DNA from 2 places in the Priestia sp. YIM B13552 genome. Region 1 is predicted to be linked to the other one. Evidence: a T-box and tRNA genes for the amino acid it is inferred to sense, from the RefSeq annotation. Region 1 holds a T-box; the other holds one or more tRNA genes.
The links. A T-box is a leader RNA that pairs with one kind of tRNA and senses whether it is charged. The one in region 1 lies ahead of ileS (isoleucine--tRNA ligase), so its partner is inferred to be a tRNA-Ile.

Region 1 (7,708 bases):
TTTTTTCCTTCCGGACTTTTTCCGGTATGTAGAGGTCAATTTCTTGCAGACCATAGTAGGTTTTATAATTGTCGAAAATCAACTTTTTAAGTAACATTAAACCTCACCTTATTAATTATTTTTAGTATGAAAATCGATTAAATCTTGATATTCTTTAGTTCTCACACTTTGACTAACATTTTCATAGGATAATTTTTCTGCTGAACGAATTAATTGGCTAGCTAACTTTAAAGGAATATCATTTTGTTTACAAACCTTTGCTAGTAGCTCAAGCTCTCTTCTTTTAACTTCTTTCATGGAAACCACCTTTGTTTAATATAAAATAACAATTAAAATAGTTATCATTAAAATCTTATCATAATAATTTAGCTTATAATACTACTAAAAAGTAAATATTAGTGACTATTTTATTATATTTGGTATCTAAGGATATTAAATCAAGTGGAGAAAATGGTTATATTGTATGGAAGTCCCAATAAGTGAAATTAGGCTTAAAGTTTCCTTTTAAGGTGAGGAAGTTTCTGTTAGAGGTGGGGTGCGGCTTCCTTCAGGGGTCTGAATATAATGTAAACCGTATCATGGGCCCTTCTTCCATCAGAGATGCTAGATTAAAAGTAAACGATTTTGAATTTTACCTGATATCGAACTTTACGAAGGTTTAGAAGAGGGTAAATAACTATTTTTTGAAGCTAATGAAAGTGTGCTGCTGCTGATAGAAATAAGTGAAGAACCGCATAACCCCATTTATTATGATGATATAAAAATTGTTGATTCCTTAGAAGAGTTTTTAAAGAAGATGATGGAGATGGAGGATGATAGGTACTATATTGATCTAGCATGATACAGTACCTAAATAATAGATGAAATAAAGAACACTACAAAAACCGTTGGCTAAGCTCAATGGCTTTTTAGGGAGATATAATCTAAGAAGGTTCATTTTTGGAAAGACGAATCATTCATTTCAAGAATATAAATTGCCCTATACGCAAATGAAAAAAATCCGTGATGGAGCGCGTTTAAATAATTTAACGGGAAATAAAAGTACTTCAATTTATGTAGTTTACAACGCCGCCAGGAAAATTTTAATCGACAGCAAAAATAAAACTTATCTACAACAAGAGAATTGCTGCATCGAAACTAAATGAGCACACTTATCCATAATCTCTTCAGTAAGTTTTTCATTCTCTATTTCTCCCCTTTAAACTGTGTGTCTTTTCTGAAGAAAATTCATAGAATATAGCATCTTATCTGTATGATGTGAGAAAGGGGTTATATCGTGGAGGAAACAAAGCTTACTGGACGAATCGTTACACCTGATGATGCGGAATATGATCAGGCTAGAACAAATAATAATTTAGGTGTACCTAAATTTCCGAGAATAATTGTATTTTGTCAGAATACAAACGATGTAGTAAATGCATTGAAGTGGGTAAAGGAAAATCATGTCCCATTTCGAATAAGGAGCGGCAGGCATAGCTATGAAAATTTTTCATTATTGAACGGTGGATTAGTGATTGATGTTAGTGAAATGGATAGAATCACGTTCAACTCTAAAGACATGACAGCGAAAATAGAAGCAGGAGCTAATCTAGGGAAAGTATATAATGAATTATGGAAAAAAGGAACGACTATCCCTGCAGGAACGGAAAGCAGTGTAGGTCTTGTAGGCCTTGTGCTTGGCGGAGGAATTGGGATGTTATCAAGGCCGTTTGGGCTTACCTGTGATAATTTGCTTGAAGTTGAAATGGCGATTGTAAATGAACTGAGAGAAGTTGAACTCATTAAGGTAAATAAAAATCACAACAGTGATCTCTTTTGGGCTTGTTGCGGAGGCGGGGGTGGAAACTTTGGTATTGTTACGTCTCTTACCTTTAAGGTGCAGCCTATTTCAAAGGTGTCAATCTTTTCAATTACATGGGAATGGGAAGATTTCGAAGCTGCTTTTGATGCATGGCAGCACTGGGCCACAAATACCGATAAGCGCTTAACTTCGGAGATTGAGTTAAAATCGAAAGAAGCAAATCAAATTATCGCTCAAGGTGAGTTCGTTGGTTCATCATTCAAGTTAAAGGAACTTCTGCAGCCTTTAATAGATGTTGGGTGTCCTAAAAAAGTAGTAATAAAGGAAGTTTCATATATTGAAGCTGTACGATTTTTTGACGATCCGAGCGGAAACCAACCTGCTCCTCGAAAAAGGTCAGGTTCTTTTCTTAATAAACCTTTTCCAAAAGAGGCTATTTTAACAATGAAGCATTTTTTAGAAAATGCTCCAAATGAAAAATCTAGTATTTGGCACCAGTCTCTTGGGGGAGCAGTGGAGGAAGTGGGCTCTAATGAAACGGCCTTCTATTATAGAGATGCTATTATCGCACAGGAGTACCTTGCTACATGGAGCCATCCTTCAGAAGAGCGAGCAAACATTCGATGGATTGAAGAATTAAGAAATGCTTTATCGAGATATACAACTGGGGATTATGTGAATTGGCCGGACCGGCTCATCAGAGATTGGCCAACGGCTTATTATGGAGAGAATTTTAAAAAGCTTCGAGAAGTGAAACGAGCATATGATCCATACAATCTATTTTATTTCCCTCAAAGCATCCCGCCGTTTATTAACTGGTTTTAAAAATCATCTTTCAAATGGTAGATGCAAATAATACCCACCTTAAATGAGGTGGTTTTTTGTGTACATTGCCTTTTCCTGAGATCGTGAAAAAGGCAGCAAACAGTGGTAAGCAGTTATTTTATCGATAGACGACTGCATATACGGAGAAACATACACAAATTTCATAAACATTGACATTCCCTTCCAAACCGCATACAATAACTACTAATAAAAGCACACAAATTCGTTGAAGAGAATCAGTACGCTGCAAGTTTGTTCCACAGAGAGCTGGTGATAGCTGAAAGCCAGTGTTCAAGCTGCAGGGGAATATCCTCTCTGAGAAGTCAAACTGAACGATAAGTAAGTTTGAACGGTAGTCTACCGTTAAAAAGAACGCGTATGATTGTACGTTGCTGAGTGCTATTGATGAACGGATCAATAGAAGCCAGGGTGGTACCGCGGTTAAAACCCGTCCCTAGTCATAGGGACGGGTTTCTTTGTGTGCTTTTAACTTTAAAAGGAGTGGTATCACATGAAAGAAGTGAATGTAAGGGAATCTTCGCAAGAGCGCGAGCAGCGTATCCAGCAGCAGTGGCAAAAGGGAAATGTGTTTCACCAGTCGGTTCAAAATCGAGAAGGGCATCCTTCGTTTGTATTTTATGAAGGGCCTCCAACAGCCAACGGTTTGCCTCACGTGGGGCACGCGCTAGGCCGGACGATTAAAGACGTGGTGGCTCGTTATAAAACGATGACGGGGCATCAAGTGATCCGAAAAGCAGGCTGGGATACGCACGGACTGCCGGTAGAGCTTGGTGTCGAAAAGCAGCTCGGGATATCGGGGAAGCATGATATTGAAAAATACGGCGTAGAAGCTTTTATCAACAAGTGTAAGGAAAGTGTGTTTGTGTATGAAAAGCAGTGGCGCACGTTCACGGAGCAGCTTGGCTATTGGGTTGATATGGAAGACCCTTACATCACCTTGGAGAATTCATACATTGAAAGCGTATGGAACGTGCTTGGCACGATTCATGATAAAGGACTTCTTTATAAAGGCCACCGCGTATCACCTTACTGCCCGAGCTGTCAAACGTCGCTGAGTTCGCATGAAGTGGCGCAAGGGTATAAAGATGTAAAAGATTTAACGGTAACGGTGAAATTTAAAGTGAAAAACCGCGATAATGAGTATTTTTTAGGCTGGACGACAACGCCTTGGACGCTTCCGTCAAACGTGGCGCTTGCGGTGCATGAAGAGATGAACTACGTTCGCGCTGAGCAAGGCGACAGCGTGTATATAGTGGCAGAAGCGCTCGCAGACAAAGTGTTAAAAGGAGAGTATACGGTTTTATCTCAACATAAAGGAAATGAGTTAAAAGGGATGTCGTATGAGCCGCCGTTTAATTTTGTGAAAGTGGAAAAAGGGCATGAAGTCGTGACGGCTGATTACGTAACGGACCAAAGCGGAACAGGAGTTGTTCATTTAGCACCTGCATACGGCGAAGATGATTACAGAGTTGTAAAAGAAAACGGCTTTTCATTTGTGAACGTAGTGGATGAAAAAGGACAGTACACGTCTGAAGTGCCGCCTTTTCAAGGACGTTTCGTGAAAGACTGCGACGTTGATATCGTGCGTTATTTAGCAAATGAAGGCGTGCTGTATCATAAAGAAAAGCATGAGCACAGCTATCCGTTTTGCTGGCGATGCGACTCGCCGCTTCTTTATTACGCAAATGAAAGCTGGTTTATCCAAACGACGGCGTTAAAGGAACAGTTTTTGAAAAACAATGAAAGCGTGACGTGGTACCCGGATCATATCAAGCACGGTCGCTTTGGCAACTTTTTAGAAAATATGGTGGATTGGAACATCAGCAGAAAACGCTACTGGGGAACACCGCTGAACGTATGGGAATGCGGGAAATGTCAGCATCAAGTAGCTCCGAAAAGCATCAAAGAGCTGCAAAATCATGCGTCTCATTCCGTTGGTGACAGCATTGAACTTCATAAGCCGTATGTAGATGACGTGCAGCTAACGTGTCCGGTCTGCAGCGGAGAAATGAAGCGAACGCCGGAAGTGATTGACGTTTGGTTTGACAGCGGCTCGATGCCGTTTGCGCAGTATCACTATCCGTTTGAAAACAGCGAGCTGTTTCAAAAACAGTTTCCAGCAGACGTAATCGCAGAAGGAATTGATCAAACGCGCGGCTGGTTTTACAGCTTGATGGCAGTTTCAATGCTGTTTACAGGAAAAGCACCGTATAAGCGTGTTCTGTCTCTTGGCCACGTCTTAGATGAAAACGGTCAAAAGATGTCTAAAAGTAAAGGGAATGCGCTAGACCCTGTTGATCTTATTCATACATTTGGTGCCGATGCGCTTAGATGGGCGCTTTTAGCAGACAGTGCACCTTGGAATCCGAAGAAATTTTCAGAGCGGGTCGTGCAAGAAGCGAAGTCAAAAGTTATTGATACGTTTGTGAACGTGTACGGCTTTTACGTGCTGTACGCCAAGCTTGATGATTATGACCCGAAGCAAACGTATGAATTGAAAAAAACAAAATTGGATGAGTGGATTCTTTCACGTTTGCATAGTACGGTTAAACGAGCAACAGCACATCTTGAAGATTATGGGTTTACAAGTGCCGCTCGTGAAATCGCGGCATTTATTGAAGAGCTAAGCAACTGGTATGTACGACGTTCCCGCGATCGTTTTTGGTCAGAAGGGATGGACGGAGAAAAAGCAGCAGCTTACGATACGCTTCATGAAGTGTTAGTGACGTTAAGTCAGCTGTTAGCACCGTTTACGCCGTTTGTTGCGGATGATGTTCATGAAAATCTGACAGGGAAAAGCGTTCATTTAGCAGACTATCCTGTGTATGATCAAACGAAAGTGAACGAAAAGCTGGAAAAAGAAATGGCAGCTGTGCTTCAAGTAGTTGAACTAGGCCGAAGCATCCGAAATACGCATTCGTTAAAAGTAAAGCAGCCTTTGCAAAGTCTTTCCCTTGTGGTAACGGAAGAAGATGTAGAGTGGGAAGCGTACCATGATGTCATCAAAGATGAGCTTAATGTGAAGAACTTTAACGTGGAGCAAGACGACGACAAACTTGTTTCTTATGTATTAAAACTCGATTTTAAACAGGCGGGACCGAAGTTTGGAAAACAAGTAAATGAGATCAATCAAGCATTAAAGAACCTTTCAGAAGAGAAAGGGAAAGCGTTTGTTGAGCAAGGCAAGCTGAGTGTTCCGCTTGCTTCAGGAGAAAACTTAACGCTTGAAACAGCAGACGTACTTGTTGAAAAAGTGCCAAAAGAAGGCTTTGCAGTGGCATCAAACGGCACGTATACTGCGTTGTTGGATACGGCGTTAACCGAAGAACTCGTGCAGGAAGGAGTCGCTCGTGAAGTAATTCGAGCGGTTCAAGATTACCGCAAAAAGCTGGATTTACCCGTGAATTTACGTATTGATTTGGAGCTTAGCGGAGACGAAGAAGTGAAGGAAGCCGTCGCGAAGTTTGAAACGCTGCTTCAAGAAAATCTTTTGCTGCACAGTCTCAGTGTGATAGAAGATATCGAAAACGGAGAGACGGTAAAAGTCGGAACAAAGCAAGTTACGCTTCGCGTTTTAAATCAGAGCTAATAAAGAGAGGCAAAGATAAGTTGAAGTAATGTACGAACGGTTTATCGATTAACCGTTCGTTTTTTCTGTTTTTATAGTGAACGTAGCTGCTTCTAGCTGTGGATTGGAGGGCAAGACGAAGACTCCTGCGGAAAGCGAAGTCTTGCACAGGAATCAACAGCGGGGTAACAAGCAATTCATACTAATCATTCACCCGATTTGTTCGTCTTTAGGTGAGATGAATTTCGGTATTTCTAAATCTCTCTTTTTACCTTTAATCAAACTGCCCGAGAACATTTTTAAGGCTCGGCCAGACAATTTCAAAAGGAGCCGCTAACACATACTCTTTTCCGTTTTCATCTTTAAAGTGCTGCACAAAACGATATTTTCCTACTTTGTAGTTAGGAGTTGCGATATCTAATTTGAGTGATTTCCCTGGCTTCAGCGTGACAGTTTTATCAGGAAACTCTAATCCGTTTAGCACAACTTCGTACCACTTTCCGTCTTTTAAGTGATCCGCCGTATTTTCATAAGGAATCGTTAAGGTATGCGTCGAATTGTTTTGAATAACAAAAAAGCCAAATTGCGTTTTATCGTATTTTTTACTGACAGCAGATAGTGTAATAGTTCCCCCGTTAGTGTTAATGGAAGATGGGATGTTTTTTTCTTGTTTGGCTCCTAAATCCATTTTTTGACCGTTATAATCGATATAGCCAAAGATACAAAATAAGATAATAAAAATGCCCAGTATTAATAAAAGTGTTCGTACTATTTTCAAAAGCTTTGCACCACCTTTTTTTCACTCTTCCATTATACTGAAAACTATCTAAGGGAAATAGTATTAATTTCCATTTTTTTATATCACTTTTTTGAAAGGGAGAATTGAAATGAGACAAATTATAGCCATGGGCGGCGGAGGTTTTTCAATGGAGCGGGATAACCTGCTGCTGGATCAATACATACTTTCACAAGCTCAAACGGACGTACCGAAGATCTGCTTTATTCCTACAGCAAGCGGAGATGCGGATAATTATATAGAAAGATTTTATGAAGCGTTTGAGAAGTTGGCATGCACACCGTCTCATTTATACCTGTTTTCTCAAAACTTTATGAATTTAAAAGCATATGTGCTGCAGCAGGATATTTTGTATGTAGGCGGCGGTAATACAAGGAATATGCTTTCTTTATGGAAAGAGTGGGGACTGGATACGATTTTAAAAAAGGCTTATGAAAAAGGAGTGATCTTAGCAGGAATAAGCGCAGGTTCACTTTGCTGGTTTGAAGAAGGCGTCACTGATTCAATGAACAACAAACTGTCTAAACTAGATTGTTTAGGGTTTTTAACGGGAAGCAACTGTCCTCACTATGACGGAGAAAGCAATCGAAGACCTTCGTATCACGAGTTAATTGCAAGCGGAGAAATGAAAGAAGGCTATGCTGTAGATGATGGAGTCGCGCTGCATTTTAAAGACGAAAAGCTGTCTGCATCACTT
Region 2 (7,708 bases), on a different contig from region 1:
CGTGGTACGATTTATCAAAAATATTTTTCCCTCTATACTCAATTTCACCTGATGTACGGACAATTGGAGTCATTTCTACCATACGATTTAACGTTTTAATATATGTTGATTTTCCGCAGCCTGATGGACCGATGATCGCGGTAACTTCGTTAGCATGAATGTCTAAATCAATATTTTTTAAGGCATGTGTGTTGCCATACCATAAATTCAAACCTTTTGTTTTATATACAATTTCTTTTGTTTGCGGAGTATCTACTTTTTCTTTGTTAGTCAATTCCATTGTTATTGCCATTGGATAATCCTCCTTCATCGTCTTTAACCGTTTTGAGCACAATAAAAGTCTCTCTATGTCTATTTAATATCTATTGTTTACTATCAGTGTAAATAAATACGAGAAGCCGAAACGCTTCCCCTTATTTTGATCATTTCTATTAACCCTTACACTTACAGAATAATAGCCGACTATTAATTGTGTTTTAACTCAATGTAAAGCTTTTGTAAACGAAGGTCTATCTGCGTGTTTTTTAGGTAAAAAACTAGTTCTTACGACCCTTAAATTCAATAAAAAACCATATATGTAAAGATTTTTAACAAAAAAAGAAGAGGTAGAGACATAACTAAATTAATTCAATCTAAAGGTGGGTGGATTGGATTAATAAGCCAGTATGAATTACTTCCGATACCGCTGTTGATTTTCGTTTCACGGACAGCCGGTGAGCCTCCTCATCGCTTCGCTTTCCCTGCAGAAGTCTTCACCTTGCCCTCCAATCAATCGCTAAAAGGGCCTACCTACACGAAATCTACGTTTACTCTACCAATAAAAAAATCCGAACGAAGCTGATTCTTAATCAACTTCGTTCGGATCTTACTTTAACTAATATGCTTTTATTCCAGCCTCTTTAATTGGCGTCGTTTGCAATGACAGCCTGTTGATTCTCTTCTTGGTCTTTTACTTCTTGTTCACCTTTTTTCTTTAAATCAAAATACGTATCGAGCGCAGAACGAGCAAGCTCTTTTGTAATGGTATTTGGTGCACTTGGCACAAATGCCGATGGTACCACTACAGCTACTGCAATTTCAGGATCATTCGCCGGAGCAAAGGCCACAAAGTTTGAATTATTAACTTTAATCGGATCCCCTCCGCTTGGGTTTTTCTCATAGGCTTGTGCCGTTCCTGATTTACCAGCAGGATTATAGTTCGCTGTATGGAAAGCTGCATACCCTGTACCGCCTTGTTCTTGAGTAACGCGCTTAAAGCCACTTTGAACATCTTTAATGTATTCTTCTTTCATCGTGATACGATTTAACACATCAGGTTCAAATGAATGCTGCGTACCGCCAATTTCATCGGTTTTAATCGTTGGTTTTCGGATTTCTTTTACTAGCTGCGGCTTAATGCGATACCCTCCATTAGCTATTGCAGAAGTATATTGAACAAGCTGCAGCGGCGTGTACGTATCATACTGACCAATTCCTAAATCAAGCGCCGTACCTGGAACATCGCTTCCGCCTTGGACACCTGTTGATTCGTTATCAAGGTCTATGCCTGTTGATACGCCTAAGCCGAACTGACTGTAGTAAGAACGCAGTTCGCTGAATGTATCAGGTTTAATCGGTAAAGTCATGTTTTTATGATACTGTAACCCAGCCATAGCCATTACCGTTTTAAACATAAATACGTTGGATGAATATTTTAACGCAGATGAATACGTTAAGGGTCCTAGCCCTTCAGCCTCAGCTGATTTTTTAACCGGTGTTCCTTTAATTTTTAACGGTTCATCAACGAACACTGTGTTTGGCTTAATAGCTCCTGAATCTAAGCCGGCTAAAACCGTTGCTCCTTTTACAACAGAGCCCATTGTATAAGATGTTGAAATATTTCCTAATGCAAAATCTTCTATTTTAGGCGCTCCAGTCTTCTTATCAATGGTGTATTTTTTACCTGCCATTGTTAAAATTTCTCCTGTGTGAGGATCCATCATAATAACAAAAGCACGGTCTAAAAATTGCGTTCCTTTCATTTGCTTTTTGGCTAAAAGCTGGTCGGTAATTTGTTTTTCTACCGCTTTTTGAAGCTCCATATCAATAGTTAAAACCAAATCACTGCCGCGTTCACCTTTAGACACTTGAATTGTATCAAGGAGATTTCCTTTTTTATCTGTTACATATTGGACTTTTTCTTTTTGACCGCTGAGCTGAGCTTCGTATTGCTTCTCTAAATAGCTCGTCCCAACTTGGTCATTTCGGCTATAGCCTCTTGACAAGTAATACTGTACTTTATCTTTAGGCAGTCCTTCGTTGGCAGATGATACATTTCCAAGCAAAGTGCGAAGAGTACTGTTTTCTGGGTATGAGCGATCCCAGTACGTTGTTGTATCAACACCTGGAAGTTCATCTAAGTGCTCACTTACAACGGCATACTCTTCATTTGTCACACCGCTCTTAACAATTTGCGGGGTGTTAGAGTAACCTGCCTCCATTTGGCGCTTAATAGCGAGAACTTCTAAATCACTCTTTAGACTTTCTAAATCTTTTTTAGAGATGCGGTCTAACTGACGTTGATACAGTTCGTCATCAGTCATTTCACCAACTTGAACTTTTTTGCGATCAGCTTGCGTAATTTTCTGTTCCGCTTCTTTAGGGTGAAGCATAATCCAATAATCCTTCATATCGCGTTCTGTAATTTTTACCACATTCTTAGCATCTTTATTCTTTTTATTTTCCGGAATATCAATCACATTTGTGGTGTAAGGAACATCGATCATAGTGGCTAACTTTTTAGCGATGCGCAGCCTTTCTTCAGCTGTATTTCCTTGAAAACGAGTATATGTAATTGTATTTAAAGAGGTATTATCTACAATTACGCGGTTATAACGATCGTACATTTTCCCTCGAGGAACAGGCGTACTGACCGTAACGTCCTGTGTTTTTTCGACTTCTCGTTCGTAATTCTCACCGTATACAATTTGAACAAGTCCCAACCGCAAAATTAATACGGAAAATAGGGCAAATACGGTCAAGAAAAGTAAGTTCACACGAAAAGGCACGTGACTTTTTCTTCTTTTTTTCTTTTTCATACCAACACCTACACTTTATAAAACATATATACCATAACACCATAAAATCAGCTATTTAGCAAATAAATAGACACCTGGCAGGTGCCTATTTACACAACGTATTTATTCTAAAAGAAAAGCGAAGCATTTTCCATAGTACAAATGAAGGAGCTCACAATACTCTAAGCTGGAGACTCTCCGTCTCCTTCATTTAATACCGGAGGAGTAACAGTCGTTTCTTTTTTGTGCAGAGGCTGTGAGATATGTCTCACACAAAAATAAATGATTGTATGCCCTGCTCCAACAATAGCTAATAAAATGGGAATACTTTTTGCTTCATCAAAAAATAGTACAGCTATTAAAAATAAAGATATGGAAGCGACGCGTCCAATATTCAGAAATACTTCTCTGACAACAATGTATTCAATTCTTTTTGAAACAACGTCTTTTGCTCGCCCAATCACATCGTACGTTAGAGAAATGAATGGAACCAACAAAATAGGATAAGCAATGGCAATACAAACAGCATATATAATTAACTTTGGATACGATAAGTTAAAGATAAGCAAAAAGACTGCTCCATAGAGAAGGAGGCCCCCTGCGAAGATAAATCGAAGGCGATTTTTTTGCTTAATAAACCTTGAGGCAACATAGTATCCTACAAACGCAACTGCTGAATTCACCAGTCCATATGTTCCTAAAGCTAGTTCACTTCCCGTCGTAATAAATACCATGACGGATACAACAAAAATGAACGTACCTTCACGCAACCCTTGAAAGAAATGAGCCTGCAATATTCGATTCCAGTCTTTATTGACTTTTCGTTCAGCCCATACTTCTTTAAATTTGTATACTCCTTCCGCTGCGCGTCTTGTAATAAAAAAACTAAGCACAACGGCACCGATAAACAATAGCAGCGATACACCAAACACGATTTTATACCCAAGTGATTCATACAAAGCGGAAATAACAAAGCCCGCTCCTAAAGGACCAATCATCCCTGCAAAAGAGTTTAAGATCCCTAAAAATCCGTTAAAAAAGTCTCTTGTATCAGGTTCTGTAATTTCAAAAGTTAGCACATTAAAAGCTAGCCAATAAAAGCCGTATCCTATACCCAGCAGTCCGCCAAGCAATACTAAATACTGGGCTGCGTTAGCTCCACTGATTAATACAGCGATATAAAAAACAGCTAAAAAAGATACACCTAATCTTAAAACCACAACCCGGTCAATTCGTTTGGCCCATTTACCTGCTAAAATAAACGTAAGCGGCTGAAGCACCACTACCGCTAAATTATAAATAGCGAGATCCGAAAATTCGCCTGATTGTTTCCACAGATAAATGTTAACAAACGAATTGGAAATTGAAATAGCCAAGGCATAAAGACCGCCTATAATTAAAAGCAAAAGTAAATCTTTACTAACTTCTACATCTCCAACTACTTTTTTTAATAAAGGCATATCAAAAAACTCCTTTTCTCTTCTACACCTAGTGTGTGAAAAAGAAAAGGAGATATGTAAAAGAATTGGAAAACAAAAAAGCCAGTAAAGGTAATAATTACTTTACTGGCTCTTAAATACGTCTTCAGCTTATTTTGCAGCGTCGTAACGTTTAGCAACTTCGTCCCATTTTACAACATTAAAGAATGCTGAAATGTAATCTGGACGGCGGTTTTGGTAATTTAGGTAGTAAGCGTGCTCCCAAACGTCTAGACCAAGAATTGGCGTTTTGCCTTCCATTAATGGGCTATCTTGGTTTGGTGTGCTTGTTACTTCTAATTCGCCGTTGTTTACAACTAACCAAGCCCAGCCAGAACCGAAGCGAGTTTTAGCTGCATTTGCAAATTCTTCTTTGAATTGATCAAAGCTGCCGAATTTGCTAGCGATAGCGTCTGCTAATTCACCAGTTGGAGCACCGCCGCCGTTAGGGCAAAGGATTGTCCAAAATAATGAGTGGTTCGCATGACCGCCACCGTTATTGCGTACTGCTGTACGGATATCTTCAGGAACAGCATCTAAGTTTGAAATTAACTCTTCAATACTTTTGCTTTCTAAATCCGCTTTGCCTTCAACAGCAGCGTTTAGATTTGTAACATATGTGTTGTGATGTTTTGTGTGGTGAATATTCATTGTTTCTTTGTCGATATGTGGTTCCAGTGCATCGTATGCATAAGGTAGTTCTGGTAATTTGTAAGCCATGAATAATTCCTCCTTCAAAATATGTAAGCATTTTGGCGCAAAAGCACCATATACGTTTAGATTAGCAAATTTACCCTACTGTTTCAAATAAAAAGTTCCTAATCCATGATTTATATTTACCTAATTCCCATTCGCTATTCTTTTAAACATAAAAAAAGCTTCTTTTTCTCAAAAGAAGCTTTGAATAGACAATAGTATGGCGGAGGAAGAGGGATTCGAACCCCCGCGGGCTTTAACACCCCTGTCGGTTTTCAAGACCGATCCCTTCAGCCGGACTTGGGTATTCCTCCAACCCTATAAATGGTGGACCCTGCAGGACTCGAACCTGCGACCGGACGGTTATGAGCCGTCTGCTCTAACCAGCTGAGCTAAGGGTCCACATGGCTCCACAGGTAGGACTCGAACCTACGACCGATCGGTTAACAGCCGATAGCTCTACCACTGAGCTACTGTGGAACAATATGAATTATGTATGTCACAAACGCAAATTGGAAAATAGCGGCGGAGGGGATCGAACCCCCGACCTCACGGGTATGAACCGTACGCTCTAGCCAGCTGAGCTACACCGCCATGGCTCCACAGGTAGGACTCGAACCTACGACCGATCGGTTAACAGCCGATAGCTCTACCACTGAGCTACTGTGGAACAATATAACATTTACTAGCGACATTAAAAATTTAACATGTTTCTAACCTAAAGTCAATATATTATTTTAAAACAGCGTATAAAAAATAGGCAATCATCAGCAGTTGAATAAATCCTTTTGAAATAGCGCCACTAAAAAAGCCAATAACCGAACCTACTCCAATTTTTACTGCGTTGCTAATTGTGGTCCGATGAACAATCAGTTCTCCTACAATCGCTCCGATAAACGGCCCTAAAATAATTCCAAATCCCGGAATGACAAACGGACCCACAAGCAGCCCAACTGTACTTCCCCAAACACCTGCTTTAGTGCCTCCGAATTTTTTCACACCAATAATATTAGCTATATAGTCTGCTAAAAAAAGTGCGACAACTAACAATCCTTGTATCACCCAAAATAACCAGCTATAGGAGCTAAAATCATAAAATAAACCGTATATAACAAATCCCAGAGCTACAAATAGCACGCTTGGGATGATGGGATAAACCAACCCAACAAACGATACAACAAAGCTAATGATAATTAATGCCCAACATAAAATAGCCATGCCCGCACCTATCCTTTTTATTATTACTATTTATCATACAATAACCACTCCCATAAAGAAAGACCTTGCACGACGAGTCCTTCCTTTATTTTACTTTCGAATACGATTTTTGAGTGTACCTCTGCAATATTAACAGCACGGTCCTCAAGCTGCCCGTAATATCCCCCAAAAACAATGACAGGGAAACCTGTACATATACGCATAAGATGTGCTTGTGACAAAACGCTCCACCGCATCATTGTAATTGGTAACGGTTTCTAAAATCTATTGTAAACCTTAAATTTTCGCTATAAAATAAGATATAACCAGAATCTTCAATAAGAGGAGGCTTTACAATGAGCATGCTGAAAAAGATGGCATGGAGTTTTACTTCCTTCAAAAAAATAAGGTCGCTTCGCTTTGAGCATACGAATAAAACAATTGGCTTTGTGCTGTTTTTAACATTTATTTCTTTGCTGCCTACATTTTTCTTTATGACTTTGACGATTGTAAATGGCTATCATATCGCTACTACAGATCTTCCGAAATCTGTTTCTTCTTTTTCTATTTCAAACTCACAGCTTACGTCAAGTCAACCTTTCACAAAAAAAGTAAATGGTACCGCTTTTATCTTAAACCCCTCACAGTCTATTGAACGGTTTCATTCCCCTGCTCATGCCATTGGTTTTTTAAAGGATGGAATTTACATCACGACTAATTCACAAACACAAACGTATTCATATGAGTTGCTAAACTGGCATCATAAAGATAAAAATGAACTGCTAAACTTGCTGCACGAACAAAAATTTTCTTTATACATACTTGTCCCTATCGCTATGCTTTTACTGTACGTATTAACATCTGGACTAAACTTCCTTTTTATTACCTGCCTTGCTTATCTTGGGAAACTGATTGGACTCATTACTAAAAAGCAGCTTCCTTTCAAGCAGCTATGGGCACTGAGCGCTTATAGTACAGTAGCCTTCACGCTGCTGTATACGCTTTTTGAAGCTTTTTCTTTGTCTCTAGCACTACATAGCTCTCTTTACTGGATAGGAACATTCTTCATTTACTTGTTGCTCGTCACAAGGGTTCCTATAAGAAAAAAAGTAAAACCTAATAAAGATGCTGGGACAAACGTATCTTAGTTGAAGGAAAATCCAAACGAGGAATCTAGATTCTTGATAGAGAATCCACCTCTTTTGGATTTTTTTATTGATATGGTGAACGCAGGTTTCATGTATGCGGCTGCTTCTAGCTGGTGATTGGAGTGATGTAGTT

Region 2: it encodes a tRNA-Ile, which carries the amino acid that the T-box ahead of ileS (isoleucine--tRNA ligase) is inferred to sense. The anticodon was not compared.

Annotation. Positions count from the first base shown of each region.
Region 1 is NZ_JBHZOU010000003.1:71,920-79,627, forward strand. It holds gene dndD (DNA sulfur modification protein DndD) at 1-97, opposite strand, end outside; gene ACFX40_RS12470 (DNA modification system-associated small protein) at 112-297, opposite strand; gene ACFX40_RS12475 (FAD-binding oxidoreductase) at 1,277-2,626, shown strand; T-box leader at 2,844-3,085, shown strand; gene ileS (isoleucine--tRNA ligase) at 3,138-6,236, shown strand; gene ACFX40_RS12485 (immunoglobulin-like domain-containing protein) at 6,490-6,993, opposite strand; gene ACFX40_RS12490 (Type 1 glutamine amidotransferase-like domain-containing protein) at 7,103-7,708, shown strand, end outside.
Region 2 is NZ_JBHZOU010000002.1:798,389-806,096, forward strand. It holds gene pstB (phosphate ABC transporter ATP-binding protein PstB) at 1-280, opposite strand, end outside; gene ACFX40_RS10170 (peptidoglycan D,D-transpeptidase FtsI family protein) at 900-3,077, opposite strand; gene ACFX40_RS10175 (MFS transporter) at 3,239-4,516, opposite strand; gene sodA (superoxide dismutase SodA) at 4,646-5,254, opposite strand; tRNA gene ACFX40_RS10185 (tRNA-Ser) at 5,452-5,544, opposite strand; tRNA gene ACFX40_RS10190 (tRNA-Ile) at 5,556-5,632, opposite strand; tRNA gene ACFX40_RS10195 (tRNA-Asn) at 5,636-5,710, opposite strand; tRNA gene ACFX40_RS10200 (tRNA-Met) at 5,751-5,824, opposite strand; tRNA gene ACFX40_RS10205 (tRNA-Asn) at 5,826-5,900, opposite strand; gene ACFX40_RS10210 (DUF456 domain-containing protein) at 5,963-6,448, opposite strand; gene ACFX40_RS10215 (hypothetical protein) at 6,475-6,669, opposite strand; gene ACFX40_RS10220 (DUF1189 domain-containing protein) at 6,784-7,575, shown strand.